3 regions of the Streptomyces sp. NBC_00289 genome follow, and region 3 is predicted to be linked to each of the others. Evidence: riboswitches for the same ligand, from Rfam matches in the RefSeq annotation. Region 3 holds a riboswitch; each other region holds the start of a gene.
What was found. A riboswitch is a leader RNA that binds a small molecule or an ion and turns the genes downstream of it on or off. The one in region 3 is predicted to bind thiamine pyrophosphate.
Positions count from the first base shown of each region.

Region 1: linked by a shared signal. The riboswitch ahead of thiC (phosphomethylpyrimidine synthase ThiC) and the one ahead of thiO (glycine oxidase ThiO) in region 3 are both predicted to bind thiamine pyrophosphate.
Region 2: linked by a shared signal. The riboswitch ahead of OG985_RS15370 (thiamine ABC transporter substrate binding subunit) and the one ahead of thiO (glycine oxidase ThiO) in region 3 are both predicted to bind thiamine pyrophosphate.

Region 1 covers NZ_CP108046.1:5,213,213-5,223,718, reverse strand. The annotation lists gene OG985_RS23660 (cytochrome ubiquinol oxidase subunit I) at 1-996, opposite strand, end outside; gene hisC (histidinol-phosphate transaminase) at 1,289-2,368, opposite strand; gene OG985_RS23650 (LacI family DNA-binding transcriptional regulator) at 2,809-3,921, shown strand; gene OG985_RS23645 (metallophosphoesterase) at 4,106-5,203, shown strand; gene OG985_RS23640 (hypothetical protein) at 5,395-6,258, shown strand; gene thiC (phosphomethylpyrimidine synthase ThiC) at 6,367-8,175, opposite strand; TPP riboswitch at 8,168-8,356, opposite strand; gene OG985_RS23630 (YibE/F family protein) at 8,428-9,948, shown strand; gene OG985_RS23625 (SsgA family sporulation/cell division regulator) at 10,271-10,506, opposite strand, start outside.
Region 2 covers NZ_CP108046.1:3,380,280-3,390,785, forward strand. The annotation lists gene OG985_RS15335 (hypothetical protein) at 1-551, shown strand, start outside; gene OG985_RS15340 (VOC family protein) at 660-1,067, shown strand; gene OG985_RS15345 (LOG family protein) at 1,105-2,256, shown strand; gene OG985_RS15350 (LAETG motif-containing sortase-dependent surface protein) at 2,417-3,106, shown strand; gene OG985_RS15355 (maleylpyruvate isomerase family mycothiol-dependent enzyme) at 3,170-3,967, opposite strand; gene OG985_RS15360 (ABC transporter ATP-binding protein) at 3,993-5,012, opposite strand; gene OG985_RS15365 (ABC transporter permease) at 5,012-6,694, opposite strand; gene OG985_RS15370 (thiamine ABC transporter substrate binding subunit) at 6,670-7,761, opposite strand; TPP riboswitch at 7,837-7,942, opposite strand; gene rlmN (23S rRNA (adenine(2503)-C(2))-methyltransferase RlmN) at 7,978-9,084, opposite strand; gene OG985_RS15380 (CYTH domain-containing protein) at 9,227-10,506, opposite strand, start outside.
Region 3 covers NZ_CP108046.1:7,374,634-7,385,139, forward strand. The annotation lists gene bfr (bacterioferritin) at 1-64, opposite strand, end outside; gene OG985_RS33325 (sulfite oxidase-like oxidoreductase) at 240-872, shown strand; gene OG985_RS33330 (deoxyribonuclease IV) at 892-1,770, opposite strand; gene pknB (Stk1 family PASTA domain-containing Ser/Thr kinase) at 1,805-3,745, opposite strand; gene OG985_RS33340 (thiazole synthase) at 3,880-4,674, opposite strand; gene thiS (sulfur carrier protein ThiS) at 4,678-4,878, opposite strand; gene thiO (glycine oxidase ThiO) at 4,875-6,041, opposite strand; TPP riboswitch at 6,039-6,150, opposite strand; gene OG985_RS33355 (hypothetical protein) at 6,203-6,553, shown strand; gene OG985_RS33360 (NAD(P)/FAD-dependent oxidoreductase) at 6,586-7,815, shown strand; gene OG985_RS33365 (Rv2175c family DNA-binding protein) at 8,022-8,387, shown strand; gene thiE (thiamine phosphate synthase) at 8,518-9,177, shown strand; gene metF (methylenetetrahydrofolate reductase [NAD(P)H]) at 9,276-10,199, shown strand; gene OG985_RS33380 (hypothetical protein) at 10,256-10,506, shown strand, end outside.

The sequences.
Region 1 (10,506 bases), 2.2 Mb from region 3:
GGTGACGGGGATGATGGGGCGGTAGTCGCCGGGGCCGTACTTCTGCTGCTCGGCCTTGTTGGTGTCGTTGATACCGGGGACGTAGGAGTTGAAGTCGTCGTCGGCGAGGAACGACAGTATCCCCGGGACGGACAGCTCGACGCTGTTGTGCCCCTTGCTGACGTCCCCGTACGCGAAGATCGAGAACGGCGCGGAGTTCTGGCCGTCCCACAGCGCCTCGGCGGCCGCCATTTTCATCGGCTGCTGCTTGAACATGACCTTGCCGAGCGTGTCACCGCTGATCGCGGTGAGCAGGCCGGCGATGGCCACGGTGACCAGCCCCAGCCGCAGCGAGGTCTTCATCACCCGCACGTGCTTCTTGCGGAAGAGGTGGAAGGCCGCGATGCCGACCATGAAGGCGCCGCCGGTCAGGAAGGACGCGGCGAGCGTGTGGAAGGCCTGGGCCAGCGCGGTGTTCTGGGTCAGCACCTGCCAGAAGTCCGTGAGCTCGGCACGACCCTTCGCCTTGTTGATCCGGTAGCCGACGGGGTGCTGCATCCATGAGTTGGCCGCGAGGATGAAGTACGCCGACAGGATCGTGCCGATCGAGACCATCCATATGCAGGCCAGGTGGATCCGCTTCGGCAGCTTGTCCCAGCCGAAGATCCACAGGCCGATGAACGTGGACTCGAAGAAGAAGGCGATCAGGGCCTCGAAGGCGAGCGGGGCACCGAAGACGTCACCGACGAAGCGGGAGTAGTCCGACCAGTTCATACCGAACTGGAACTCCTGCACGATGCCGGTGACCACGCCCATCGCGATGTTGATCAGGAAGAGCTTGCCCCAGAACTTGGTCGCCCTGAGGTACTTCTCGTTCTCGGTCCGCACCCAGGCGGTCTGCAACCCGGCCGTGAGAGCGGCAAGAGAGATCGTCAGGGGGACGAACAGGAAGTGGTAGACGGTGGTGATGCCGAACTGCCAACGCGCCAGAGTCTCCGGCGCCAAAGCCAGGTCCACGTCGTCAGTCTCCTTACGTTGCCACCACGCGGCGGCAGTATGCCCCTTTTGTCGTACGCATCACGGGAGCAACCGGGACACGCTTGTGAACGCGTTCACATTCACAAGCCATTATGGCGTACTGATTTTCGACAATCCACAGGGGGTCCCTCTAGGGCCCTTCGGCCCCCTCCTGGATCCCCGGAGTCCCCTGGGGCCCAAAAACGGGCGGAGGTCCACTGGTGAAGTTCGCCAGTGGACCCCCGCCCGCGGAATCGGGCCTCGAGCCCGGTTAACCGCTGCGGCGGCGCTGCTAGAGCTCCTTCCGGAACCCTTCCGCCACCCGCAGGAAGATGTCGTTCGCCTCGTTCTCACCGACCGTGACCCGCACACCCTCACCGGCGAAGGGGCGCACCACCACACCCGCCTGCTCGCAGGCGGCCGCGAAGGCGACCGTCTGCTCCCCCAGCCGCAGCCACACGAAGTTGGCCTGCGTCTCGGGCACCGTCCAGCCCTGCGCCCGCAGCGCGTCGACCACCCGCGTGCGCTCGCAGACCAGCGAGCCGACCCGGCCGAGCAGTTCGTCCTCGGCCCGTAGGGAGGCGACGGCCGCGTCCTGGGCGAGCTGGCTCACACCGAACGGCACGGCCGTCTTGCGCAGCGCCGCCGCGACCGGCTCATGGGCGATGGCGAACCCGACGCGCAGGCCGGCGAGACCGTACGCCTTGGAGAACGTGCGCAGAACACAGACGTTCGGCCGGTCCCGGTACAACGTCACGCCGTCCGGCACCTCGATGTCCCGGATGAACTCCCGGTACGCCTCGTCCAGCACCACCAGCACATCGCCCGGCACGCGGTCGAGGAACCGTTCCAGCTCGGCCCGTCGGACGACCGTGCCCGTGGGGTTGTTGGGGTTGCAGACGAAGATCAGCCGCGTCCGGTCGGTGATCGCGTCCGCCATGGCGTCCAGGTCGTGCACATCACCGGGCGTCAGCGGCACCGGGACCGCGGTAGCGCCGCTGACCTGCGTGATGATCGGGTACGCCTCGAAGGACCGCCAGGCGTAGATCACCTCGTCGCCAGGTCCGGAGGTCGCCTGCACCAGCTGCTGGGCGACACCGACCGAGCCGGTGCCGGTCGCCAGGTGGGAGAGGGGAACGGCGAAGCGCTCGGACAGTTCGTCCATCAGGCCGGTACACGCCATGTCCGGGTAGCGGTTGAACGACGCGGCGGCGCCCGTCACCGTCTCCATCACGCCCGGCAGCGGAGGATAGGGGTTCTCGTTGGAGGACAGCTTGTACGCGACCGGACCGCCGGACGCGGCGGGCCTGCCCGGCTTGTAGGTGGGGATACCCTCCAGCTCGGCACGCAGCTTGGGGCTCGTCTCGCTCACCGCAGTCCTCCTCGCGACCACCGGCGGACCGTCACCACCACCGGCTTCCAATACTCCTCACCTTATGAGGATTCCGCACCGCTGCGTACAGATGGGGGACGACCTCTGCCGGTCGGGACCGAAACCTCATCCGTCACACCAGCATCAGGGGCATCACCGTACGAAGTCACACGAATCGAGGGGGCGCGGCTACATATATCTATGCGCCGGTGGCTCACGCCGTAGCGCGCATCCCTCGTGCAGGTGAGTTGAGACCTCTTCGAAACATGGGGTACTTGGCAGGCCGGTGCGGGTCGTCGAGTCATGTCCTGGCATGGAATCGTTCAAGTCCCTTGGTTTCCAAGGCAATTGAACAGTGATGACCTTGCAGAAACGTGCCTGTCAATGCGTGCATATGCGTCCGCCCTACCCCACCGCATGAGCCCTACTATCGGCTCGCCATGACAGCAGCAGGGAAGCACCAGGTGAGCCGCGCGGAAACCTCACGCCGAGGCAGCCGGCCGGGCCGGGCGGGCATCAGGGACGTGGCCGCCGCCGCCGGAGTGTCCATCACGACCGTCTCCGACGCCCTCAACGGGAAGGGCCGGCTCCCGGACGCCACCCGACGCCACGTCCGCGAAGTCGCCGACCGGCTCGGATACCGCCCGTCAGCCGCCGCACGCACGCTCCGTACCGGCAAGTCCGGACTGATCGGCCTGACCGTGACGACGTACGGGGATGAACCTTTCACCTTCACCGAGTTCGCGTACTTCGCCGAGATGGCGCGCGCCGCCACCTCGGCCGCGCTCGCCCGCGGCTACGCCCTCGTCATCCTCCCCGCGACCTCACGCCACGACGTGTGGTCGAACGTCGCCCTCGACGGGACCGTGGTCATCGACCCGTCCGACCACGACCCGGTGGTGAGCGAACTGGTCCGGCAGGGGTTACCTGTCGTCTCCGACGGCCGCCCGGCCGGCTCGCTCCCGGTCACCGCCTGGGTCGACAACGACCACGAGGCCGCCGTACTCGGCATCCTCGACCATCTGGCCGACGCGGGAGCCCGCCGCATCGGCCTGCTGACCGGGACCACCACCGACACCTACACCCACCTGTCGACCACCGCCTACCTGCGCTGGTGCGAGCGCGTCGGCCAGGATCCGGTGTACGAGGCCTATCCGGCGCACGATCCGTGCGCGGGCGCCGTCGCCGCCGACCGGCTGCTCGCCCGCCCCGACCGGCCCGACGCGGTCTACGGCCTGTTCGACCCGAACGGCACCGACCTCCTCGCCGCCGCCCGCCGCTACGGGCTGCGCGTCCCGGAGGACCTGCTGCTCGTCTGCTGCAGCGAGTCCACCGTGTACGCCAACACCGAGCCGCCCATCACCACGCTCTCCCTCAAGCCGCGCCGCATCGGCACGGCGGTGGTCCAGCTCCTCATCGACGCCATCGAGGGCCTCGAATCGGACCAATTGGTCGAGCAGGTGATACCGACCGAGCTGATCGTGCGTACCTCGTCCCAGCGACGTCCTCCGCGTACGACCGTCAGCCCCCCGCGTTCGCCCGAGGAGAAGTAGACACGGGCGATCGAGAGACGGCCGAAGCCCTGCCCAATCGGGGCGAAAGCCGCGGTGAACCGGAGTCCCGCTCTGATTCACCACCCCTGGGTCATCACACGGCGCGATCCGCATTCCTATGATGGGCCCACGACACCGCGGGCCGCTGCGACCAGGCAGTCCGATGCGGTGCAGATGCGGCGCGATGGTGGAGGGGTCGATGACTCAGGGGGCCGGTCAGGGACCCGAGGCGGAACGGACGGCGACGTTGCGCGACTTCCGGGTACCGGCATACGTCCACGAGACCGGGCCGTACTCCGACAGCAGCCACGCCGACGGTGCCGTCAGACCCGTAGAGGAGCCGGTGGAGCATCCGGAGGGGTACACGCCCACGCAGCGCGATCTTCCCGTCATCAACCGCGGTGACACGCTTCAGGTGACGATCGACCCGGCGTCCGTTCCGGCCCAGCAGTCCGCCGGCGGGCCGGGGCCCCTGTTCGTCGTCGGAGACGTGCACGGCTACATCGACGAACTGGTGGCCGCCCTCCAGGAGAAGGGCCTGGTCGACTCGGCGGGGAACTGGTGCGCGGGCACCGCCCGGCTGTGGTTCCTCGGCGACTTCACCGACCGCGGCCCCGACGGCATCGGTGTCATCGACCTCGTGATGCGGCTGTCCGCCGAGGCGGCCGCGGCCGGCGGCTACTGCAAGGCCCTCATGGGCAACCACGAACTGCTGCTGCTCGGCGCCAAGCGGTTCGGCGACACCCCCGTCCACTCCGGCGCGGGCACCGCCACCTTCCAGGCGGCCTGGCTGCTCAACGGCGGCCAGAAGACCGACATGGACCGCCTCCAGGACCATCACCTCCAGTGGATGGCCCGCCTCGACGCCGTCGAGGAGGTCGACGGCCACCTGCTCGTCCACTCGGACACCACCGCGTACCTCGACTACGGCGACTCGATCGAGGCGGTCAACGACACCGTCCGCGAGACGATCACACGCAACGACGCGGACGAAGTGTGGGATCTGTTCCGCAAGTTCACCAAGCGCTTCTCCTTCCGCGACGAAGGCGGCGCCGACGCCGTGCGCTCGCTGCTGGACACCTACGGCGGCACCCGCATCGTCCACGGGCACAGCCCCATCCCGTACCTGATGGGCGAAGTCGGCTCCGAGGACGACGAGGACACGACCGATCCCCTGGTCGAGGGCCCGCACGTCTACGCCGACGGCCTCGCCATCGCGATGGACGGCGGAGTGACCATGGCCGGAAAGCTCCTGGTGCAGCAACTTCCCCTGGACATCTGAGCATTCGGGGGGCAAACGCCCCCACGGCGGACTGACGGACGACGGCGCAGGCCAGGGGCCAATTTCTGCAAACCCCCTGTCACCTTGTGCCGTCACCGCTCTACCATCGGCTTATCCGTAGCAGGCTCCCCTCCGTTTCTGCCCGACGGCTCGTCGTCATGCGAGCCACCAGCCCTACGGAGCATCGGGGGATGCAGATGAACAGCGTTCCGCAGCACCTGCTGAGCGAGGACCGCCAGGAATACGAGCGGATCCTCGATGAGGCGCTGCGCTCCGCCCCACACCGCCCGGAACTGGCCGCTGTCGGACAGCGGCTCAACACCGAACAGCTGCGCACCATGGCGCTCAACGCCACCGCACTCATCACGGCGGCCGCGGCGACCGAGTACCAGCACTACGTGAAGGTCCGCGAGGAACTACGCCAGCCGGCGCCGTCCACCCCCTCGTCTGTTCGCGAAACCGGCCCCCTGGAGCCGGGCGCGAGCGCGATGGGGCTCGCCACCACCATGGGAGAGGTCGCCGAGACGGCCGGCGCGGGCGCCGTCGCCGTCGTCGCGGTCCTGGCCCCCGTCCTCGCCGGAACCGCCGCGGCGATCTTCCTGCTCGTGGGTTACATCCTGAAAATGCTGGACCCCGAGCCGGCGTTCGCCCAGACCATGATCACCGCCGGCTGGGTGTTCGGCGCCGTCACCGCGGCCGCCATCCTGGTCGCCGCCGTCGGGCTGCTGCTCACGGCTCTGCGCAACAGGCCCTCACTCACCGCCGGACCGTACGGCGAGATGAGCGCGGAAGTGGCCCGGGCCGGGGAGACCTGGCGCGAAGCCCTGCTGGAGCGCGGCATCCTGCCTTTCCTACGGGAGGCACTGGCCGACCCCGGCAGCGCCGCACTGCACCGTGCGGCACCGCAGGCGCCGATCAACCGCATGCCGCACCTCGGTTACGGCCGCCCGGGTTTCAGCAGCCCCGACGACGGTCCCGCGAGTCCGCGTCCGAGCTTCACGAGCCCGGACTACACCAGCCCGGACTTCGGAGGACCGGACCACCAGCCGGAGTAGCCCTCGGCTTGCGCCCCCGCCCCGGGGCACCCCTCCGCATCGGAGGACCCCGCCTCGGGGAGCGCAAGCCGGACACCCGGCCGTCGGCCGACCGTGCGTGCCTCGGGATCAGTCGACGACCGGCAGATAGACCCGGTTGCCGGCCGCCGCGAACTCCTTCGACTTCTGAGCCATCCCCTCCTCGACCGCCTCCCGGGATCCGCCGTGTTCGCGGCGGATGTCCTGGGAGATCTTCATGCTGCAGAACTTCGGCCCGCACATCGAGCAGAAGTGAGCCGTCTTGGCGGGTTCGGCGGGCAGCGTCTCGTCGTGGAACTCCCGGGCCGTGTCCGGATCGAGGGCCAGGTTGAACTGGTCCTCCCAGCGGAACTCGAACCGGGCGTCGGAGAGCGCGTCGTCCCATTCCTGCGCACCCGGGTGGCCCTTGGCGAGATCGGCCGCATGGGCGGCGATCTTGTACGTGATGACTCCGGTCTTGACGTCGTCACGGTTGGGCAGGCCCAGGTGCTCCTTGGGCGTGACGTAGCAGAGCATGGCCGTGCCCCACCAGGCGATCATCGCGGCGCCGATGCCGGAGGTGATGTGGTCGTACGCCGGCGCGACGTCCGTCGTCAGCGGGCCGAGGGTATAGAACGGAGCTTCATCGCAGATCTCCTGCTGAAGGTCGATGTTCTCCTTGATCTTGTGCATCGGGACATGTCCCGGGCCTTCGATCATGGTCTGTACGTTGAAACGCTTGGCTGTCCGGTTGAGTTCCCCGAGCGTCCGCAACTCCGCGAACTGCGCCTCGTCGTTGGCGTCCGCGATCGAGCCCGGCCTGAGGCCGTCGCCGAGCGAGTACGTGACGTCGTAGGCGGCGAGGATCTCGCAGAGTTCCTCGAAGTTCTCGTACAGGAAACTCTCGCGGTGGTGCGCGAGGCACCAGGCGGCCATGATCGAACCGCCACGGGAGACGATGCCGGTCTTGCGGTTCGCCGTCAGCGGTACGTACGGCAGGCGCACGCCCGCGTGGACGGTCATGTAGTCCACGCCCTGCTCGGCCTGTTCGACGACCGTGTCCTTGTAGATCTCCCAGGTCAGCTCCTCGGCGCGCCCGTCGACCTTCTCCAGAGCCTGGTAGAGCGGCACCGTGCCGATGGGAACGGGGGAGTTGCGCAGCACCCATTCCCGAGTGGTGTGGATGTTGCGGCCGGTGGACAGGTCCATGACCGTGTCGGCGCCCCAGCGGGTCGCCCAGGTCATCTTCTCGACCTCTTCCTCGATAGAGGAAGTCACCGCGGAATTCCCGATGTTGGCGTTGACCTTCACCAGGAACCGCTTGCCGATGATCATCGGCTCGATCTCCGGGTGGTTGACGTTGGCCGGCAACACCGCACGCCCCGCCGCGATCTCCTCGCGGACCACCTCGGGTGCCACGTTCTCCCGGATGGCCACGTACTCCATCTCGGGTGTGACCTCGCCGCGGCGCGCGTAGGCCAGCTGCGTGACCGCCTCGCCGTCACGGCTGCGGCGCGGCTGACGCGGCCGTCCGGGGAAGACAGCGTCGAGGTTGCGCAGACCGCCTCGCGGTGAGGTGTGCTTGACGCCGTCGTCCTCGGGCCGGACGGGACGGCCTGCGTACTCCTCGGTGTCGCCACGGGCGACGATCCAGTTCTCCCGCAGCGGAGGCAGGCCCCGGCGGACGTCGGTGTCGAGGAGGGGATCGGTGTACGGGCCCGAGGTGTCGTACAGCGTGACCGACTGCCCGTTGGTGAGGTGCACCTGACGGACCGGCACCCTCAGGTCGGGGCGTGAGCCCTCGACATACCCCTTGTGCCAGCCGATGGACTTCCCGCTCTCCCCGCTGGTCGCGCCCTCCTTCGAAGGATCCGTCGGAATCTGCGTGGAGGCAGGCGTGCGTGCGTCCTTGTTGGTCATGAGACCTACTCCCTACGCCGGCATTACCCGGTAACAGGTTCGGCGGTCGACGCAGCGATGTCCGTCTGCCGATGTTTCATGTGAAACATCACTCGGTTCGGGTGACGTCCCTGTGAAACACCGCAAAGACGGAGGTCAGCGCCCTCTCAGCCCGGTGCTCCGAGCTCCCGCGTGTGCAAAGGTGACTCCACGCTAGCGTCAATTCGGGCGCGGTGAACAGAGGGCCCCTGCCGTTCTTGCGATGATCGGTCGGTGACCACGACGCATCAGCCCCCGTACCCGCCGTCCGAGCCGCCCCGCGGGCCCGGCCGAGGAGACGGCCAGGGCGACGGGCACAACCACGGCCTCGGACCCGGCCACAACTTCGCGGGTGGCGTCCACCACGGCTCCGGTGGCGGGCACGCCCACGGACCGGGCCCCAGCGGCGGGTCCGGCCACGGCTCCGACGACGGGCACGGCTCGGGCTCCGGTGGCGGCCACGGGCACTCGCACAGTCACGGGCCGGCCGCACCCGTGTCCAAGCATCTGCGCAAGGTCATCGCGGCGATCCTCATCCCGTTCGGCATGGCGGTGGTGGTCGGGCTCGTGGTGCTGTGGCCCGGCGGCGCCCCGGCACACGAGCGCACCGGTGTCGGCTTCGACCGCCAGACCCAGCACGCCACGGTCACCGAGGTGGTGAGCGTGAGCTGTGCGTCGGTGAACGCCTCCGGGGGCGCACCGACAGGTGACACCTCCACCGCCGAGGGCTCGTCCGCCCAGCAGCAGGCGAACGGGACCTGCAAGAAGGCGACGATCCGGGTCGACACCGGTGACGACAAGGGCCGTACGTTCACGGAGATCGTCCAGCCGGACCAGTCACGGCAGTTGCACGAGGGTGAGAAGGTCGTGGTCGCCTACGAGCCTTCCGCACCCAAGGATTTGCAGTACTCCGTCACCGACGTGAACCGCAGGTTCCCCATGGCCCTGCTCGCCGGCATCTTCGCGGTGGCCGTCGTGGTGGTGGGACGGCTGCGCGGCATCATGGCGCTGGTGGCGCTGGCCGCCAGCTTCCTGGTGCTGACCCTGTTCATCCTGCCTGCGATTCTGCAGGGCTCGAATCCGCTGGCCGTGGCCGTGGTCGGGGCGAGCGCCATCATGCTCATCGCCCTGTATCTGTGCCACGGTCTGTCGGCCCGTACGTCGGTCGCCGTGCTCGGAACCCTCATCTCGCTGGTGCTGATCGGCGTACTCGGCTCGTTGTTCAACGGCTGGGCCGCGCTCACCGGCAACACGGACGACAACACCGGCCTGATCCACGGCCTGTTCCCGTCGATCGACATGAGCGGTCTGCTGCTCGCCGGCATCATCATCGGCTCGCTCGGTGTCCTCGACGACGTGACGGTCACCCAGACGTCCGCGGTCTGGGAGCTGCACGAGGCGAAACCGTCGATGGGCCGGCGTGGGCTGTACCGCGCGGGCATCCGCATCGGACGCGACCACATCGCGTCCGTCGTCAACACACTCGTGCTCGCCTACGCGGGCGCGGCGCTGCCTCTGTTGCTGCTCTTCTCCATCGCACAGAGCAGTGTGGGGACGGTCGCCAACAGTGAACTCGTCGCGGAGGAGATCGTGCGCACGCTCGTCGGCTCGATCGGCCTGGTCGCCTCCGTGCCCGTCACGACGGCTCTCGCGGCCCTGGTGGTCGCCGCCGACCGGCCGAATCCCGAGGCGGTGACGGCGGAGCCCCAGGAGGCTCCCGCGCGTGGCGGCAGGGGTCGGCGGCGCAAGCGCTGAAGCGGACGGTCCCGCTGAAGCGGACGGTCAGTGCGAGGCGTTCGGTCCCGCCCGCCTCGGCCGCCTCACCGTTCCTGCCGTGAAGTACCGGGGACGTAGGGATTCCCTGCCGGCGCAGCTGCCGGGACGGAAGCGTCCTGCCGGCGAAGTACCCGGGGCCGAAGCGTTCCTGCCGGTGAAGCCTCCGGGGCGGAAGCGTTCCTGCACGGCCGCACCGCACCCGGTTCACCGACGCGGGCGGATTCGCGGTCCCCGGCTCGTGCTGCGCGGCCACCCGTCCCGGTGCGGCGAAGAGTTCAGTCCACCTCGTCGCCGTACGGCATCAGCCCGTGCTCTGTTCCTCGGCCAGGATGCGGTCCAGCGCCTCGTCGAGGTGGGCGTCGAAATCGCCGATCGCACCCTCCTGGCCCAACGGCACCAACTTGTCGGTGCGGTCCAGGAAGGCGATGAGCGGAGCCGTCGACGAGCGGAACAGCGCCTGGTCGCCGCTGACCTGTAGCCGGATCAGAACCTCGCCCAGCGACTCGGGGTCGGCGGGTGAGACCCGCACGTCTCCCT
Region 2 (10,506 bases), 4.0 Mb from region 3:
TCGCGTTCGAGTCGTACGCGGGCCGGTCCCCGGGCGGCTCCGGCCTCCGCATGCCGGGAGGCCTCAGCACCGGTCCCGCCGGCGTCCTCGTCGGATGGATCCTGGCCACCCTGGGCCTCGCCCTGGCCGGACCCGGCCTGACCCATCTGTGCGGCAGCCTCCTGCAGGCCGTCCGCCCCGGCCCGCTGCGGCTGCTGGCCGGCCGCGTCCTGATGGCGGAGGCCGGACGGATCGGCCGCCCGCTCGGCGTCGTCTGCGCGGTGGCCTCCGCGGCCTACGCCGCGACCGCGCTGGCCGAGGGCCCGTCGTTCGGTCCGCTGAGCACCCTCGGCGCGCTCCTCGTGAGCGGCTGCACCGTCGCCACCCTGCTCACCGCCGCCGTCGAGGCCAAGCACGCCCGCGCCGACACCACGGCGGCGCTGCTGCGGCTCGGCGCCCCGGCCACGATGCTGCGCAGCGCCGCCGCCCTCCGCGCCGGCGCCCTGCTCGCGCTGTTCGTCCCGCTGACCCTGGTCGTCGCCGAACTCGCGGCGCTTCCGCTGGCCCGCTGACAGCCCGCCCGCCGACCGCGCCGAGAAAGGTCTCAGGACGCCGATGAGTTCGGCGCCGGCCCCGGGTCTACCCCACCGAACAGCACGCACCCGACGGGAGAGGCCCCCATGTACCAGCAGATGATCTTCGTGAACCTGGCCGTGAACGACGTCGACGCCTCGAAGAAGTTCTTCACGGAACTCGGCTACACGATCAACGCGCAGTTCAGCGACGAGAACTGTGCCAGCGTGGTGATCAGCGACACCATCGTCGCGATGCTGCTGAACAAGCAGCGCTACGCGGACTTCACCAAGAAGGAGATCGCGGACTCGACGAGGACCAGCGAGGTCCTGCTGTGTCTGAGCGCCGAGAGCCGCGAGAAGGTCGACGAGCTGTGCGACAGGGCGATCGCGGCGGGCGGTTCGGCCTCCGGTGAGACCCAGGACCACGGCTTCATGTACGGGCGCGCCTTCGACGACCCGGACGGCCACACCTGGGAGATCATGTGGATGGACCCGGCTGCGGTTCAGAGTTGAGCCCACCGGGCGAATGGCTGGTGCCTAGCATGGGCGGGTGCACCCGACACCCGCCCAGCCGGCCCAGCCCTTCCAGCTCGCGCAGCCGCACGACGGCTCCCGCGACCGCGAGATCGAGTCCCTCGCCGAGTTCGACGAGGTCGTCTCCGCGCACGGCTCGCTCACCCACCACCGCGTGCAGGCCGTCGACCTGACGGACCGTACGGACGTCCTGCGCACCGTGGACGTCAAGGGCGCCGTCTTCCTCGGCTGCCCGATGGACCCCGAGGCGGCGGCCCGGATCCGGGCCGCCGGGGCGCTGGTGTTCCCGCCCGTCCCGGGGCTGCCCTTCGACCCGTACCGCGGTTTCGTCTACTCCCCCGACGAGTTGTTCGCCTCCCTCGACCAGGGGTACGAGGCGACCCCGGACGCGCTGGCGTACGCCTGGTTCCAGCGGACCAAGGCGGACGGCGACGTCTTCTCGTCCATGCTGCGCGCGATCCACGACGACGCCGTCTCCGACGCGCTCGACGAACTCCTCGTCGGCGCGCGGGTGGTGGGCGTCATGGGCGGCCACGCGATGGAGCGCGGCACGCCGGAGTACGCGGGCGCCGCGCGCCTGGGCCGTGAACTGGCCCGGTCCGGCTTCACGGTGGCCACCGGCGGTGGCCCGGGCGCGATGGAGGCGGCCAACCTCGGCGCGTACGCGGCCCCGTTCGAGGAGGGCATGCTGGGCGAGTCCCTGCGGCTCCTGGCGAAGGCGCCGTCGTTCAGGCCGTCGGTGTCCGACTGGGCGCGGGCCGCCTTCGAGGTACGCGCCGCCTGGCCCGGCGGCGGCTCCTCGGTCGGCATCCCGACCTGGTTCTACGGTCACGAGCCGCCGAACGCCTTCGCCTCGGACACGGCCAAGTACTTCGCCAACGCCACACGGGAGGACGGCCTGCTGGCCCGCTCCAACGCGGGCGTGGTCTTCCTGCCGGGCGCCGCCGGCACCGTACAGGAGATCTTCGACAACGCGACGCCGAACTACTACGAGTCACGCGGCGAACCGACGCCGATGGTGCTCGTCGACCGTGCGCACTGGACGGAACGGCTGCCCGCGTGGCCGCTGCTGCGGGCACTGGCCCGGGAGCGGGCGATGGAGTCCCGAATCGCCCTGGTTGACCGGATCGAGGAGGCTCCGGAGGCCTTGAAACGTCTCGGTGGTTAATAAGCAGGCAAAGCCAAGGTGCTTGAGGGGCATATTCATTGACATTGCTTATGGCACGCTTATAAACCTGTGAGACTGCCGGGGGTGGTGAGGCCTCACCTCTCGTCGCGTCATCTCCCCCTCGAACCCCCCTCAGTTGCGCATCCCGTGAAGGGCAAACGTGTCCATAACTCGTCGCACCGCACGTCGTTCCGTGCGCATCCTCGGTGTCGCCTCCGCCTCGGCCGCGCTCGCGCTCGGTGTCGCCGGACAGGCGCTCGCCTGCGATATCAGTGAGTTCTCCGCCGAAGCCGTCTGCGACGGCGCCAAGGGCGTCATCACCGTCACCGACAAGGACCCCTCCGGCGTTCCCGCCATCATCACCGTGTTCCTCGAGAACAACGGCGCCGACGTGAAGCAGGTCGGCAAGCAGAACGTCAAGGGCTCGGGTGACGGTGTCACCATCACCTTCGCCGAGGACTGGAAGCCGAACGCCGTCTACCGCGTCCACGTCAAGGCGGGCAACCAGGTCGACAAGGACATCAAGCCGAACCTGACCACCCCGTCCACCGCCTGCAAGGCGGAGGACACCGGGACCCCGACTCCGACGGCCAAGCCGTCGCCTTCGGACTCCGCCTCGACCCCGACCGAGGAGTCCGAGTCGCCGACCCCGTCGGCCTCGGAGAGCGGCAGCACCGCCCCCGCGGACACCTCGAGCAACGCGCCGTCCCCCGCGGTCGGTGACTCGAACCTCGCCGAGACCGGTGCGAACTCCAACACCGGCCTGATCGCCGGCATCGCGATCGCCCTCGTCGCCCTCGGCGGCGGCGCCGTCTTCTTCGGCCTGCGCCGTCGTGGTGCCTCGCGCTGATCCCCGTCGTACGCACGTCCGGCCCGTCCCCGCACCGGGGGCGGGCCGTTCGGCTGCCGGGCCTCAGCCGAACGAGGCCCGCTCCAGCCAGAACTCCAGCAACTCCCGCTCGCCGAGCACCTCCACCTCCGGGCCGTCCAGCGGCAGCCTGCGGTAGAAGGCGAGCAGCACGGCGGTGAGCGGCCCGCGCAGCACGACCGTCGCCCTCGCGTGGCCGCGCCGCCACACCAGGACGTCCTCGGTGAGTTCGACAAGCCACTCGGCATTCAACGACGGACCGGTGTCGGTGGCGTGCAGATGGATGCTGCGGCCCAAGCCGCGCAGCTCGTTCGCCGGGTCGTCGGGCTCCGTCCGCTGCGCGAACTCCACGAGTTGCAGCCACTCGTCGATCGCGTCGGCGGCCACCTCCGGGGCGACGTCGAAGGGCAGCCCGGCGGCGAGGGCGGCGTCCGCACGGTGGATGACGAGCTCGTGCGTCATCCGGCGGGCCCAGAAGCCGGAGTCGGGGATCCCCGCCCAGGCCCAGACCCGGGTGTCCGGCCCGGCCTCCCGCAGCGTGCCGACGAGCATCTCCCCCGTCTCGGCGAGCCAGGCGTCCAGCGCGACCGCGTCGCCCCGTTCCGCGGGCCCGCCGGACAGGGGCACCCGCTCCTCGGGGATGTCCTCCGCGGCCCGGGTGCGCACCAGCAGCTCCACCCAGCGCAGGGCACCGCCCACATGCCGTACGAGTTCTTCGAGCGACCAGTCCGGGCAGCTCGGCACGGTGGCGGACAGGTCGGCCCCGGAGGTCACCAGGTCCCTCAACAGGCCGACCTGGTGGGCGATCTCGTCGCAGTACCGGTCGTGCGCGAGCAGCGTCATGCCGCGCACCCTATGCGCGGGACCGTCATCCGAGCACCACGATTTCCGCCGCGTCGAACTCCACCCCGACCGTGTCCCCGACTTCCGGCGCCGCCCGCAGCGCGCACGCCGCCTCGAGCCGCGGCGCGTCCTCGGGCCGCAGCTGTACGGCGACGTGCGTGCCCTTGAACGTGCGCGCGGCCACCGTGCAGCGCAGGCCCTCGCCAGGTGCCACCAGCCGTACCCCGGCGGGCCGCACGAGCAACATGCGGGTGCCCTGCGGAGCGCCCGCCGGGACCGGCACCTTCCCCCAGGGTGTGCCGGCCGCCTCCCCGGTCACCGTCGCCTCGACCACGTTGTCGAAGCCGAGGAAGCGGGCCACGAACTCGTCCGCCGGCCGCTGCCACACCTCCAGAGGCGTCCCCGACTGGGCGATCCGCCCGTCCCGCATCACCACGACCCGGTCGGCGAGCGCGAACGCCTCCCCCTGGTCGTGCGTCACCGCCAGCACGGTCGTCCCCAACCCGCCGAACAGCTCGCGCAGTTCGACCACCAGCCGCTCCCGCAGCGAGCGGTCGAGCTGCCCGAGCGGTTCGTCGAGCATCAGCAGCCGCGGGCGGGGCGCGAGTGCGCGGGCCAGCGCCACGCGCTGCTGCTCCCCACCGGAGAGCGCGGCGACGGCCCGGGGGCCGGCGCCCGGAAGCCCCACGAGGTCCAGCAACTCCCCGACTCGCGCGCGCAGTTGGCTCCTGGACCCGCCACGCATCCGCAGCCCGAACGCGACGTTCCCGGCCACGTCCCGCTGCGGGAACAGCTGATGGTCCTGGAACATGAGCCCGACCCCGCGCCGGTGCGCCGGCACTCCCGCCTGGTCGCGCCCGTCGAGCACCACCCGTCCGGAGTCCAGCGGTTGCAGCCCCGCCACCGCCCGCAGCAGCGTCGACTTGCCGCTGCCGCTGGGCCCGAGCACACACACGACCTCGTGCTCGTCGACGCCCAGGTCGACTGCGTCGAGCACGGCCCGCGCGCCGAACCGCACGGTCGCGCCCTCCAGGCTCAGCAGCATCAGAACTCCCCCGTCCGGTCGGTCCGCAGCCGCTCGAGTACCAGCAGCGCCACCGCGCACACCACCATCAGAATCGTCGAGAGGGCCATCGCCTGCCCGTAGTTGAGCTCACCGGCCCGCCCCAGCAGCCGGGCCACGGCGACCGGCAGGGTCGGGTTGTCGGGCCGCGCGATGAACACGGTGGCCCCGAACTCGCCGAGGGACACGGCGAAGGCGAACCCGGCCGCGATCAGCAGCGCCCGCCGCACCATCGGCAGGTCGACCTCCCGCCACACCCGCCACGGCGACGCCCCGAGCACCGCCGCCGCCTCCCGCAGCCGTCCGTCCACGGCCCGCAGCACGGGCAACATGGTCCGTACGACGAAGGGGATCCCGACCAGCGCCTGCGCGAGCGGCACCAGGATCCAGGAGGACCGCAGGTTCAGCGGCGGCTCGTCGAGCGCGATCAGGAAACCGAAGCCGACGGTCACCGCGGACACCCCGAGCGGCAGCATCAGCAGCGCGTCGAAACCGCGGACGAGCCGGCCCGCGTCCCGCCGGGTCAGGGCGACGGCGGCGAGAGCGCCGACCAGCACGGCGATCGCGGTGGCGACGACGGCGTACTCCAGCGAGTTCCCGATCGCCTCGATCGGCGCGACCAGGAAGATCCCGCCGTCGTCGCTGGTCAGGGCGCGGTAGTAGCCGAAGTCCGGCGCGTCGAGCGACCGCTGCACCAGCACGGCCAGCGGCAGCACGAGCAGGAGGGCGACCGACGCCAGGACGCCGGCGAGCAGCGCCCACTGCCCGGCCCCGCGCGGCCGCCGCGCGGTCAGGGAGGCGTCCACCAGCCGCAGGGCCGTCTCCCGCCGCCGTACGGTCCAGGCGTGCAGGGCGAGGACGGCGCCCACCGCCCCGAACTGGATCAGCGTCAGCACGGCGGCCGTGGAGAGGTCGAAGATCTCCGACGTCTGCCGGTAGATCTCGACCTCGAGCGTCGAGAAGGTCGGACCGCCGAGGATCTGCACCACGCCGAAGGAGGTGAAGGTGAACAGGAAGACCATCAGCGCGGCGGCGGCCACGGCGGGCGCGAGCGCGGGCAGCGTGACCCTCCGCCAGGCCGCCGGCCGCGAGGCGCCGAGCATCCGCGCGGCCTCCTCCTGACGCGGGTCGAGCTGCGCCCACAGCCCGCCCACCGTCCGTACGACGACCGCGTAGTTGAAGAAGACGTGCGCGAGCAGGATCGCCCACACGGTGGTGTCCAGCCGGACGCCCCACAGCTCGTCGAGCAGCCCGCCCCGGCCGACCAGGGCCAGGAACGCCGTACCGACGACGACCGTCGGCAGCACGAACGGGACGGTCACCACGGCCCGCAGGACCTGCTTGCCGGGAAAGTCGAGGCGGGCGAAGACGTACGCGCCGGGCAGCGCGATCAGCAGGGTGAGCGCGGTGGAGGCGAGCGCCTGCCAGGTGGTGAACCACAGGACGTGCCGGATGTCGGGCTGGGTCAGGACGTCCACGATCCGGCCCAGCCGCCACACACCGTCGACGTCGAGGCCTCGCGCGACGATCGCGGCGACGGGGTAGGCGAAGAAGACCGCGAAGAACGCGACCGGCACGACCATGAGGCCGAGCCGCGCCGCGCTCCCCCTGGCGGCCCTCGCACGGCCCTTCCGGGGGGCTACTTCAGTACGAGTGAGGTCCACGACTTGACCCACTGGTCGCGACTGCCGGCGATCTTCGCCGGGTCCATGGTCTCCGGATCCTTGGCCTGCGGCCCGTACTGGGTGAACTCCGCGGGCACGCGGGCGCCCTCCCGTACCGGGTAGACGAACATGTTGAGCGGCATGTCCTCCTGGAACCTCTTGGTGAGCAGGAAGTCGAGCAGCGCCTTGCCGCCCTTCGTGTTCCCGGCGTTGCTCAGCAGACCCGCGTACTCGGTCTGGCGGAAGCAGGTGCCGGTCGCGACGCCGGTCGGCGCGGTGGTGGGCCTGGGGTCGGCGTAGATGACCTCGGCGGGCGGCGAGGAGGCGTAGGAGACCACAAGCGGCCGGTCGGCCTTCGCCTTCCTGCCGCCGGCGGAGCCGGAGAACTCCTCGTTGTAGGCCTGCTCCCAGCCGTCGACGACCTTCACGCCGTTGGCCTTCAGCTTCTTCCAGTAGCCCTGCCAGCCGTCGTCGCCGTATGCGGCGGCGGACCCGAGCAGGAAGCCGAGGCCGGGCGAGGAGGTGGAGGCGTTCTCGGTGACGAGCAGGTTCTTGTACGCCGGCTTGACCAGGTCGGCGAACGAACTGGGCGGGGTCAGCTTGTGCGCGCCGAACCATGCCTTGTCGTAGTTGACGCAGATGTCGCCGGTGTCGATCGGGGTGACCCGGTGCTTGTCCCCGTCGACGCGGTACTCCGCCTTGACCAGGTCGGAATCCTTCGCCTCGTACGACTGGAACAGCCCGTTGTCGAGGGCCCGCGACAGCAGGGTGTTGTCGACCCCGAAGAAGACGTCGCCCTGCGGGTTGTCCTTGGTGAGGATGGCCTTGTTGACGGCCTGCCCGGCGTCGCCGTCCTTGAGGACCCGCACCTTGTAGCCGGACTGCTTCTCGAAGTCCGCGAGCACGCTCTTCGAGACGGCCCACGAGTCGTGGCTGACGAGGGTCACGGTCCGGGAACCGGAGCCGCCGTTGCCCGAGCCGGACGAGGACCCGCACGCGGTGAGTGCGGGCAGCGTGACGAGGCCCAGGCCGAGGGCCACGGCCGTGAACTTCCTGGTGGTGCTCACTGATTCCTCCTGGCTGACCAGGAAGAGACGCGGCCCTGCCCGAGGAACCCACGGTTCCCGGGCAGGGCGCAACAGCTTGAGTGATGACCGAACTTCCTACCCAGAATGACCTGGGCGAGGTTCAGAGGGTCTGCGGTCTGTCCCGCACTCTCAGCGCTGTGGCGCTCCCCTGTCGGAATATGAAGATGAGTATGAAGTTGTCCTGACGCGATCAGACTACCGCTCGGTCGCGGCGAGCTGACCGCACGCCCCGTCGATCTCCTGGCCACGGGTGTCCCGGACGGTCACCGGTACGCCATGCGCGGCGATCGCCTCGACGAACGCCTTCTCGTCCTCGGGCCGCGAAGCGGTCCACTTGGAGCCCGGCGTCGGGTTCAGCGGGATCAGGTTGACGTGCACCGGCTTGCCCTTGAGCAGCCGGCCGAGCCGGTCACCGCGCCAGGCCTGGTCGTTGATGTCCCGGATCAGCGCGTACTCGATCGACAGCCGGCGCCCCGACTTGGCGGCGTACTCCCATCCGGCGTCCAGCACCTCGCGCACCTTCCACCGCGTGTTCACGGGGACGAGGGTGTCGCGCAGCTCGTCGTCCGGCGCGTGCAGCGAGATCGCCAGCCGGCACTTGAAGCCCTCGTCGGCGAAGCGGTGGATGGCCGGCACGAGACCGACCGTCGAGACGGTGATCCCACGCTGCGACAGCCCGAGCCCGTCGGGCTCGGGGTCGGTGAGCCGCCGGATGGAACCGACCACCCTGTTGTAGTTGGCGAGGGGCTCGCCCATGCCCATGAACACGATGTTGGACAGCCGCGCGGGCCCGCCGGGAATCTCACCCTCCCGCAGCGCCCGCATCCCGTCCACGATCTGGTGCACGATCTCGGCGGTCGACAGGTTGCGGTCCAGACCCGCCTGCCCGGTCGCGCAGAACGGGCAGTTCATCCCGCAACCCGCCTGGGAGCTGATGCACATGGTGACCCGGTCCGGGTAGCGCATGAGCACCGACTCGACAAGCGTGCCGTCGAACAGCTTCCACAGCGTCTTGCGGGTGGTGTCCTGGTCGGTCGACAGATGCCGCACGACCGACATCAGCTCCGGCAGCAGCGCCTCCTGCAGCTTGCCGCGCGAGCCGGACGGGATGTCGGTCCACTGCTCCGGGTCGTGCGCGTACCGCGCGAAGTAGTGCTGCGAGAGCTGCTTGGCACGAAACGGCTTCTCACCGATCGCGGCGACGGCTTCCTTGCGCTCGGCGGGCGTGAGATCGGCAAGGTGCCGCGGCGGCTTCTTGGCTCCGCGGGGGGCGACGAAAGTAAGTTCTCCGGGCTTAGGCATGGCTGTACCAGTGTCGCAGATCGAATCGGGTGGCCAGGAGACGGCCGGGCCCCGGGGGAGCCTTCGGGCCATGCGCGTGGCGCCAGGTCCCTCCGCCCTCCGCAGCGCCGCGGAGAGAAACGGGCCCTGGGGCAGGACGGACTCAGCCTCTCATTCCAGTCCGAGACAGCGAGACAATGAGTGGCAGGAGGCCCAGAAACGCGGTCGCGTCCGCGGCGTTGCCTCGCCCCATGGACGGGATGCTGATCGCCACCGCCGCCATCACCGTGCACACGACGATCACCAGTCGACGAGCACGCGAGACGGGGCCCGGCGGGTCTTTGAACAGGAAGAAAGAACCGAGAACCAGGGCCAGGAAACCAAGAGTCTGCATCGCCGCCGAAACGATGTCCGGTGAGCTGTCCGACAACAGGCCTTCACCTTGTCCGACGCTGAGTGCGAACAGTCCTGCGGTCAGCGTCGCGAGAGCGCACCAGAAACGCATCAGCCCCCAGTTGCGGGACTGTACTGCTTGCGGCGCACTCTCCCTGGCCAGTATCTGCACCTCCAGTCTGCCGTCCGTCAGCCACTCGGGCTTTCTGCTGACAATGCCCAGCTCCGTCAGGCCGTGAAAATACTTGGCACTCGTGCGCTTGTCGACCCGACCGCCGTTCGTCCTGTCCGCACAGACTTCCAGGAAGTCACCCAGGAAGGCTTGATACGAGTCACGCCGCAAAGTATTTGGAGCGGCGGCCTCGTCTTCGACACCGGTCACTTCGAACTCGAAATGAGACAGAGGCGCCGTTTGCCCAGGACGCCGGAAGGCGACCCTGTCGTACTTCACCTTCGCAATACGATTTCGGAGATCGGACGAGCGGACGTCGGCCCGGTCGACAATCCACGATGTCCTCGTCACTTCCACTTCGAGACTATTACGTAGGCTCGACGCGGCGAGCGCGGTCGGGAGCTCGGAAAAATCAGCCGGAGGTGCCGCACGCGAGGCGCCCCGGACCGCAGAGAGCCAGTTTTGGATCGCAGCCCACGCCTCGTCGATGTCACTGGACGGCCGGACTATGATCTCTTGCTGCATCACCAGCCCGTATCGCTGCTCGCCACGTTCCTTGAGCCGACGGAAGGTCAGTTGCCGGGTTTCCCCTTCCCGACGCATCCGCAGATACCAGCCCAGCTTGAAGAGCTCATGCTTCTTCGTGTCGAAATACGTGTCAAAGATTCTGCGGTCCGCAGATCGATGAAACTGATACCCCCGGACGAACTCTCCGGACGCATTGATCTGAGCGACCAGCGCCTCGTAACTCGAAATATCTCCCAGAGTCACCTTCGCTTCCAGCTTGTCCCGAAGATGCCGCGAGGCATAGTGAATCAAGGCCTGCTGGAATTTCGAGGTGTACACCTGACGGGTATTGAACCTACGATCGATGCAAC
Region 3 (10,506 bases):
TCGCGGTGAGCTCGCCGGTCAGCTGCTCGTTGAGGAACTCGATGACCTCGGGGTCGCCCTGCATCGCAGAGGCTCCTTCCAACCGGGGGGAACTGGCAGGTTGCGCCGCATGATTCCACCGGCGACGAAGATCGTCCAGTAAGTCTTCACTTAGTAAGTAAGTGCAGGCTTAGTCCGAATTGCCCGAATGTGGGGAGGGCTGGTCCGGGGCACCGTCCCTGGTCTGTCAGGATGGAGTCATGGGTCAGCCGGTGAAGCGCGAGTCAGGAGCAGCGGCACACTCCGAACTTCCACCGGGACAGCGGCTGCAGCGCGGCTGGCCGGTCACCCACTACGGTCCGGTCCCCAAGTTCCGGCCCGAGCGCTGGGAATTCCGGGTCTTCGGTGCCACCGCCGACGGCGAGAAGCGCTGCTGGAGCCACGAGGAGTTCGCGGCCCTGCCGTACACCACCGTCCTGGCCGATCTCCACTGCGTCACGAAGTTCAGCATGGTCGGCGCCGAATGGGGCGGCATCCCGGCCCGCACGATCCTGGAGATCGTCCCGCCCGCGCCCACCGTCACCCACGTGATGGTGTGGGCGGAGTACGGCTTCAGCTCGAACCTCCGGCTGGCGGACTTCGCGTCCGAGAACACGATCTTCGCCACCCACAAGGACGGCGAACTGCTGACGGCCGAGCACGGCTTCCCGCTCCGCCTGGTCGTCCCCCACCTGTACGCCTGGAAGGGCCCCAAGTGGGTCCGCGGTGTGGAGTACATGACCGCCGACCGCCGCGGCTTCTGGGAGGAGCGCGGCTATCACAACGTCGGCGACCCGTGGCGGGAGCAGCGGTACTCCTACCAGGAGGAGCCCGGCGAGGGCCCCGAGCTCTGACCGGCCCCGCACCGGCGCCTCAGCCGTCCCGCAGCTTCTTCAGGCGCTCCACGTCCGCCGCGTGCCCGTCCTTGCCTCCGGGCGTCTCGATGACCAGCGGTACGCCCGCGGTGGCCGGGTGGGCGAACAGCGCCCGGAACGGGTCGTCGCCGATGTGACCGGAGCCGATGTTCTCGTGCCGGTCCTTGTGCGCGCCGACCACGTCCTTGGAGTCGTTGGCGTGGATGAGCTTCAGCCGGCCCTCGCCGACCGTCTCCACCAGCAGGTCCAGGGTCTGGTGCATGCCGCTCGGCCCGGTCAGGTCGTGGCCGGCCGCGAAGATGTGGCACGTGTCCAGGCACACCCCCAGCTTCGGATGGGCGTCCAGCGCCTCGAAGTACGGCCCGAAGTCCCAGGTGCGGGAGCAGAGCGAGGCGCCCTGTCCGGCGGTCGACTCCAGGAGGAGGTATGGGTCGTCGTCGTGGGTGAGCTCGTCCAGCAGCGGCAGCAGGTACTCCCGTACCTGCTTCAGCGCCACCGACCGGTCCCGGCCGCCGGTCGCGCTGCCGGTGTGCACGACCACGCCCCGGGCGCCGATCGCCCTCCCGCGGCGCAGCGAGTGCCGCAGCGACTCCACCGACTTCTCCACCGTCGCCTCGGTGTGCGAGCCGAAGTTGATCAGGTACGGGGCGTGCACGTAGGCCGGGATCGACTCGGCCTCGCACGCGGCGCGGAACTCCTCGTCCTGCCGCGGGTTGCCGGCGGGTGTGGCCCAGCCGCGCGGGTTGGCGACGAAGACCTGCACGGTCTCGGCCCGGAGCTCACGGGCGTAGGACAGGCCCACGGAGTGCAGCCCGCCGGCCACGGGGACGTGGCCGCCGACGGGATTCCGGGACGGACCGGATGGTTGATTCTTCACCGTTTCAGGGTGTCACGCGCCAGGGAGTGCCCGGTCACCTGATCTTGATGCTGATCGTCGACCCCTTGGGAGCCGTCTCCCCGCCCTCCACGGACTGGCTCTTGACGGTGTCACCGAACAGTCCGAGCAGGCCCCGGTCCTCGTCGACCTCGAAGCCGGCGTTCTGGAGGGCCGACGTCGCGTCGTCGACGCTGTCGCCGACGACGTCCGGGACCTCGATCATCTCGGGCCCCTTGGACAGGGTCAGCGTCACCGTGTCGCCCTCGGCGGCCTCAGTGCCCTCCTCCGGTGTCTGCCGGGCGACCTCGCCCTTGTCGTCGTCGGAGTTGATCTGCTCGGCGGCCACCTCCACCGTCAGGCCGGCCTCCTCCAGGTCGGCCCGCGCGTCCTCGAGGCTCTCGCCGGTGACGTCGGGGACGTCCACCGGGCTGCCCTTGCTGACCAGGAGGGCGATCGCCGAACCCGCGTGCCGTGTCGTGCCCGCGTCCGGCTCCGTGCCGATCACGGAGCCCCTGGCGACCTCGTCGCTGAACTCCCGGGTCACCATGCCCGGCGCCAGCCCGTCCTTGCGCAGCCGGTTCCTCGCCTCGTCCAGCCGGACGCCCCCGAGGTCGGGCACCCGCACGGTCTCGGGGCCGTCGGAGATGGTCAGCGTCACGGTGTCGTGGTCCCGGATACGGCTGCCCGGCTTCGGGTCGGTCCCGATGACCATGCCGCGCTTCACGGTGTCGCTGTAGTCGTGCTTCGACTTGCCGGCGGCCTCGAGCCCGGCCGCCTCCAGCCGGCTCTTCGCCTTCGCCTCGGTCTGGCCGAGCACCGCGGGGACGTGCGTGAACTGACCGGAGTTGATGTACCAGACGCCCGCGCCGACCCCGAGGACCAGCAGTACGGCGGCGATCACGGTGACGAGTCCGCGCCGGGGACGGGAGCGCCGGCGCGGCGGGAGCGGCGGCGGACTCTCCAGCCGGCTCGTGCGGTTGAACAGCGCGTCCTGCCCGGCCACGTCGTCGTGTTCCTCGTTGACGGGCAGCGGGCGCACGGTCAGCGCGCGCGGGATCACGCTCGTCCGGTCCTCGGCGTTGGTGTGCCCGGACGTGATGGCCTGCGGCGGCTCCGCGTCCAGCTGCTCCGCGCCGAGCATGCCGCGCACCTGCCGGACCTGCGCCAGCAGCGCCACCGCGTCGTAGGGACGACGGTCGGGAGTACGCGCGGTCGCCGAGGCGACCAGCTCGTCCAGCTGGTGGGGCAGCCCCGGCACGACGGCCGAGGGCGGGGGCACGTCCTCGTGGAGGTGCTTGTAGAGCACCACCGCGGCGGAGTCCCCGTCGTGCGGCTTCTCGCCGGTCAGCATCTCGTAGAACACGACACCGCACGCGTACACGTCGACCCGGGGGTCGGCGACGCCGTTCTCGATCTGCTCCGGCGCGAGGTAGGAGACGGTGCCCAGCAGCGTCCCGGTGGTGTTGGTGACCGTGTCCACGGCCCGGACGAGCCCGAAGTCGGCGACCTTGACCCGCCCGTCGTCACCGATCAGCACGTTCTCGGGCTTCATGTCCCGGTGCACGAACCCGGCGCGGTGGGCGGCGCCCAGTGCGGCGAGCACCGGCTCCAGGATGTCCAGGGCGGCGCGCGGCTGCAGCGCCCCGCGCTCGCGCAGCACGTCACGCAGGGTGCAGCCGGCGACGTACTCCATGGCGAGATAGACGTACGACCCGTCGGTGCCCTGGTCGAAGACCTGCACGACGTTGGGGTGCGCGAGCCGGGCAACGGACTTCGCCTCGCGGATGAACCGCTCGACGAAGGAACCGTCGGCGGCGAGCGCCGGGTGCATCACCTTCAGCGCGAGCACACGGTCCAGACGGGTGTCCAGGGCCCGGTAGACCGTGGCCATCCCGCCGACCGCGATCCGCGCGTCGACGCGATAGCGGCCGTCGAGCACCTGCCCGACAAGCGGGTCCTGAAGGGTCGTATCCACGCAGGTGAGTGTACGAGCCGACGCGGACAGCCCCGCGGTTTCACCCGATATCGGGGCGGGACTGCAGCCGACCTGTGACGCTTCGCACACCCGGCCGAGGCCGTCGCGGGCCGCCGACGGGACCTCGGCGCCGCTCAGAACGCCGGACGCTCCGGGTCCAGTACGGCCAGACCCTCCGCGGGCGACGAGGCCTCGGCGAAGTGACGCCGGGGAATCCGGCCCGCCAGTCGCGCGAGCCTTCCCGCCTCCACCCCGCTCCGCATGGCGGCGGCCATCAGCACCGGCTCCTGCGCCCGGGTCACGGCCGAGGCGAGCATCACGCCGGCGCACCCCAGCTCCATGGCCAGCGCCACGTCCGAGGCCGTACCGGCGCCCGCGTCGAGGATCACCGGCACGCGCGCGTGCTCCACGATCAGCTGGAAGTTGTGCGGGTTGCGGATGCCGAGACCCGACCCGATCGGCGAGCCCAGCGGCATGACCGCCGCGCACCCGACGTCCTCCAGTTTCCGCGCCAGCACGGGATCGTCGTTCGTGTACGGCAGCACCGTGAACCCGTCGTCGACGAGGGTCTCCGCCGCCTCCAGCAGCTCGACCGGGTCCGGCAGCAGCGTGCGCTCGTCGGCGATGACCTCCAGCTTGACCAGGCCGGTGCCCAGCGCCTCCCGCGCCAGCCGGGCCGTGAGCACCGCCTCGCCCGCCGTGAAGCACCCCGCCGTGTTGGGCAGCACCCGGATGCCCAGCCGCTCCAGCACCGACAGCACGGAGCCGTGCACCGAGGGATTCACCCGCCGCATCGCGACCGTCGTCAGCTCCGTCCCGGAGGCCACCAGCGCGCGCTCCAGGACGTCCAGGCTGGGCGCACCGCCCGTACCCATGATCAGACGGGACGTGAAGGGCATGCTCCCGAGGACGAAGGGATCGTCGGCCATGGGTCAGCCTCCTTGGACGGCGGTGAGGACTTCCACGCGGTCTCCCTCGGAGAGGGCGGTGGCGGACCACCGCGCGCGCGGGACGACGGTTTCGTTGAGGGCGGCGGCCACCCCCGAGGGCGCCGGGGTCAGGGACCGCACGAGCGCGTCCAGACCGGTGCCCGGCTCGATCCGCCGGGGCTCGCCGTTGACCGAGATGTTCATACGGGCTGCTCCGTGCGGGCGACGGCGCCGAAGCGCCGGGGCGTGAAGGGGCGGGCCTCCTCCGGAAGGTCACCGGTGGCCAGGGCGTGCGCCAGGGCGTCGCCGGTGACCGGCGTCAGCAGCACACCGTTGCGGTAGTGGCCGGTGGCCAGCAGCAGGCCCGGCAGGGCGGTCGGGCCGAGCAGCGGCGCGTTGTCGGGGGAGCCGGGGCGCAGTCCCGCGCGGGTCTCGGTCAGGGGCAGCTCCGTGATGCCGGGGACCAGCTCGTGCGCGTCGCGCAGCAACTCGTAGACCCCGCCCGCCGTCACCGTGGTGTCCCAGCCGAGTTCCTCGCTGGTCGCCCCGACCACGAGCTCACCGTTCTCCCGGGGCACCAGGTAGACGTGGCTGCCGCGGACCACGGCGCGCACCGTGCGGCTCAGGAACGGCGCGTACGGCTTCGGCACGGTCAGCCGCAGCACTTGCCCCTTCACCGGCCGCACCGGCGGCAGCACCTCGTCGGGGACGCCGGCGAGCCGCCCGCTCAGGCTGCCGCCGGCCAGCACCACCTGGCCGGCGCCGAGCGCGGTGCCGTCGGCCGTGGCGACGCCGGTGGCCCGGCCCCGGTCGACACTGAGCCGGTCGGCCCGCGCGCGGTGGAAGACGACGCCCGTCCGCTCGCACGCGGCCACCAGGGCGCCCGCCAGCCGCCGGGGGTCGATCTGGTGGTCGCCGTCGACCCGGAGCCCGCCGCGCACTCCCGGCGCGAGCAACGGCTCCAGGCGCCGGCACTCCCGCCCGGACAGCCACTCCGATTCCAGGCCCGACTGCCGCTGCAGGGTGTGCAGTTCACGGAGGTGGGCGCGATCGTCGGCGTCCAGTGCGACCGCGAGCGTGCCGCACTGCCGGTAGCCCAGGTCGTGCCCGGTGAGGTCGGTGAGCTCGGCCACGAAGTCCGGATAGCGGCGGGCCGAGGCGAGGTTCAGGCCGAGCAGGGTCTGCTCGCCGTAGTGCAGTTCCGTGACGGCGGCCAGCATCCCGGCCGCCACCTGCGCGGCTCCGCCGCCCGGCCCGGGGTCCACCACGGCGGTGGCGAAACCGCGTTGCGCGGCCCGCCAGGCCGTGACCAGCCCGATGATCCCGCCCCCGATGACGAGGACGTCTGACGTACGTGGAGACGACATGGGCGTCCAGCCCCTCCCTTCGCCGGCATGACCCGGATCAGGTTCGTACGGTCGGAGGCCGCCAGCCTCCCTCTCAGCCCGGTGCGTCCGGGCTCCCGCGAGTGCTCTACGTTGGCCACCCTAGCCCGCTGCCGTCCGTCTCAGTAAGGGAGCCTCCAGCCGTGGCACGTTCGCTCGACGGTCTCCTCCTCGCCCCGGTCGCCGACCAGGCACCGGGTCAGGTCGGTACGCGGACCCGGTTCGCCTACCACGAGAAGGACGGCGAGATCTGGGCCGAGTACGCGGGCGGGGACGTCGTCCGCGGGCATCTCGTGGGGACCCGGGACGGCGACCGGCTGGACTTCCGGTACGTGCAGCTCAAGCACGACGGAACGACCGCCTCCGGACACTGCGCGGCCACGGTCCTGGAGCTGGCCGACGGCCGGCTGCGGCTCGAGGAGACGTGGGAGTGGGAGTCGCGGCCCGGCAGCGGGACGAGCGTTGTGGAACAGGTCACTGAGCACGACCGCTGACTGACAAATTGTCAGTTGTCTATGGTGATCAGGTGAGCGAGCAGACGCAGGAATCCGGCACGTCACAGCCGCGGCGCGTGGTCGTCGTGGGCGCGGGCATGGCAGGCGTGCAGACCGCGGTCGCCGTGCGGGAGCAGGGCTTCACCGGCAGCGTCACGCTGATCGGCGCGGAGCCCCACCAGCCCTACGACCGGCCGCCGTTGTCCAAGGCGGTGCTGCTCGGCACGTCCGAGGGCTCCGCCTTCGACGTCGACTTCGAGGCGCTCGGCATCGAACTGACGCTGGGGCGGGAGGTGCTGGGCGTCCGCCCCGGCGACCACGAGCTGGACACCGCCGAGGGCCCGGTGCCGTACGACGAACTGGTCCTCGCCACCGGCGCCGAACCGATCCTGCTGCCGGGCGCGGAGGGGGTGCCCGGTGTGCATCTGCTGCGCACCCTGGACGACGCCGAACGGCTGCGCCCGGTGCTCGCCCGGCAGCACGACGTCGTCGTCGTCGGGGCCGGCTGGATCGGCGCGGAGTTCGCCACGGCGGCGCGCGAGGCGGGCTGCGCGGTGACGGTCGTCGAGGCCGCGGACCGGCCGCTCGCGGGCGCGCTGCCCGCCGAGGTGGCCGCCCCGATGGCCGCCTGGTACGCCGACCACGGTGTGACCTTGCGCACCCACGCGCGCGTGGAGCGCGTCGAGCCCGGCGCGGTCGTCCTCGACGACGGCTCACGGCTGCCCGCGGGCGCCGTCGTGGTCGGCATCGGCGCCCGGCCCGCCACCGGCTGGCTGGCCGGCTCCGGCATCGAGCTCGGCCCCCGGGGCGACGTCCTGGCCGACGACCACCTGCGCACCTCCGCGCCGGACGTGCACGCGGTCGGCGACTGCGCCTCGTTCCCCTCGGGCAGGTACGGCGAGCGCCTGCTGATCCACCACTGGGACAACGCCCTCCAGGGCCCGCGCACGGTGGCCGCGAACATCGTCGGCGAGACCCCGGCCGTCTACGATCCGGTGCCGTACTTCTGGTCCGAGCAGTTCGGCCGCTTCGTCCAGTACGTCGGCCACCACGCGTCGGCCGACGCCACCGTGTGGCGCGGCGACCCGGCCGGTCCGGCCTGGACCGTCTGCTGGCTGCTCGACGACCGTCTGATCGCCCTGCTGGCGGTCGGCCGCCCGCGGGACCTCGCCCAGGGACGGCGCCTCATCGAGGCGGGCACACCCATGGACCCGGCCCTGCTGACCGACCCGGCCAGGCCACTGAAGGCGGCCACGGCGTAGGACCTGTCCGGGCCGGCCTCCCCGGTCCTGCTTCCCTGGGTGGACCTCTGTGGGGGACCTGTCAGGACGGGATCTTCCCGGGCGGCCCCGGGGCCGGACCTCTCCGGGTGTGGGGCCTCCCGGCGGGACCTCTCCGGGTGGATCGGAGCCGCAGGTCGCGGGGGTCCGGCTTCCGACTGTCAGTCCGGGATGGCACGCTTGATCCTGTGACCGAGATTGACGCAAAGATCGATGCTCTCGTCCCTGCCTGGCTCACCCTCCCCGACATCGCGGAAATGCTCGATGTCGAGGTGACGCGTGCGCGCCAGCTGGTCAAGGACGGCCAGCTCATCGCCGTACGCCGTGGTGAGAACCGCGCGCTGCACGTTCCCGCCGCCTTCATCGACGGGGACAAGGTCGTCAAGGGCCTGTCCGGGACTTTGACGCTGCTGAGGGACGACGGCTTCTCCGACGAAGAGATGCTCGAGTGGCTCTTCACCCCCGACCCGAGCCTGCCCGGCACCCCCGCGCAGGCCCTGAGCGAGAATCGCGGCACGGAGGTGAAGCGCCGGGCCCAGGCGCTCGCCGTCTGAACCGAACAACCCGAACGCCCGTCCGGCGCGGGCCCCGGCCGACCACGGCCGGGCGCCGCGCCCCGGCCACGGCCGGGGTGCGGCACGCCCGTACGCCTCGACAACGCACCGCCCACGGGGGGACACACCCATGCCCGGCACCGCCACCACCGCACGCGCCCGCCTCGCCGACGCCCGCGTCTACCTCTGCACGGACGCCCGCAGGCGCCAGGGCGACCTGGCCGAGTTCCTGGACGCCGTCCTGGCCGCCGGAGTCGACATCGTGCAGCTGCGCGAAAAGGGCATGGAGGCGGCCGAGGAGCTGGAGCACCTCCAGGTGTTCGCCGACGCCTGCGCCCGCCACGGCGGGCTCCTCGCGGTCAACGACCGCGCGGACGTCGCCCACGCGGCCGGTGCCGACGTCCTCCATCTGGGTCAGGGCGACCTCCCGGTTTCCGCCGCCCGCGCGATCCTCGGTGACGACATCCTGATCGGCCGCTCCACGCACGCCGCTCCGGAGGCCGACGCGGCAGCCGCCCAGGAGGGCGTGGACTACTTCTGCACGGGCCCCTGCTGGCCCACCCCCACCAAGCCGGGCCGGCACGCGCCCGGCCTCGACCTGGTCCGCCACACCGCGGCCCTCGGCACCGACCGCCCCTGGTTCGCCATCGGCGGCATCGACCTGGGCAACCTCGACGAGGTGCTCGAGGCGGGGGCCCGCCGGGTCGTGGTCGTGCGGGCGATCACGGAGGCGGACGACCCGGGCGCGGCGGCGGCGGAGTTCGCCAAGCGGCTCGGGCACTCGGGGTGACCGGTCCGGCTGTCCGAGGGATGGACAACAAGTCGACAAAGCGGGCAAAATTCCGCCTTTCGGTGGGGCGATCGCCGCACCCTGGCTAACCTGCGGGTATGGCCCTCGGAACCGCATCCACCCGGACTGACCGCGCACGCACGGTGCGTGACATGCTCGCCACCGGCAAGACGACGTTCTCGTTCGAGTTCTCGGCGCCGAAGACACCCAAGGGCGAGCGCAACCTGTGGAGTGCCCTCCGGCGGGTGGAGGCGGTCGCCCCGGACTTCGTCTCCGTGACCTACGGCGCCGGCGGTTCCACCCGGGCGGGCACGGTGAAGGAGACCGAGCAGATCGTCGCCGACACCACCCTCACCCCGGTGGCGCATCTCACGGCCGTCAACCACTCCATCGCCGAGCTGCGCAACATCATCGGCCAGTACGCCGACGCCGGGATCCGCAACATGCTGGCCGTGCGCGGCGACCCGCCCGGCGACCCGATGGCCGACTGGGTGGCGCATCCGCAGGGCCTGACCTACGCCGCCGAACTCGTCCAACTCATCAAGGAGTCGGGGGACTTCTGCGTCGGTGTCGCGGCCTTCCCGGAGATGCACCCGCGCTCCGCCGACTGGGACGCCGACGTGGCGCGCTTCGTCGACAAGTGCCGGGCCGGCGCCGACTACGCCATCACGCAGATGTTCTTCCAGCCCGAGTCCTATCTGCGACTGCGTGACCGAGTCGCAGCGGCCGGCTGCGAGACCCCGGTCATTCCCGAGGTCATGCCCGTGACCAGCGTGAAGATGCTGGAGCGGCTCCCGCAGCTCAGCAACGCCGTCATCCCGTCCGGGCTGAAGGAGCGGATCCTCACAGCAAAAGACGATCCGTCCGCTGTACGCTCCATTGGCATCGAATATGCCACGGAGTTCTGCGCACGGCTGCTCGCCGAGGGAGTGCCCGGACTGCACTTCATCACGCTCAACAACTCCACGGCGACGCTGGAAATTCACGAGAACCTGGGCCTGCACCATCCCCCGCAGGCCTAGACCGGCCGCACCGCTGTACGACACACTGCGTAACGGCCACTGGGAGAGGGGCGTACATGGGCTGGACGGTCCTCTACATCGCGTTCGGCATCGTCGCGCTGTGGCTGCTGGGTGAGGTGCTGCTGCAGTACAAGGCGCGACTGCGCTGGCGACTGCTCGCTTTTGTCGGGTTCGTCGGCGTGGTGTTCGGCGTGCTCATCCCCTCCGTGATCGTCATCGGACTGGGTGCCGCCGCCTTCGCGGTCGGCCAGACCTACGTCACGCTGTCGTTCCGCCGCGGCTTCGCGTCGGGCTGGGCGGTCAGCCG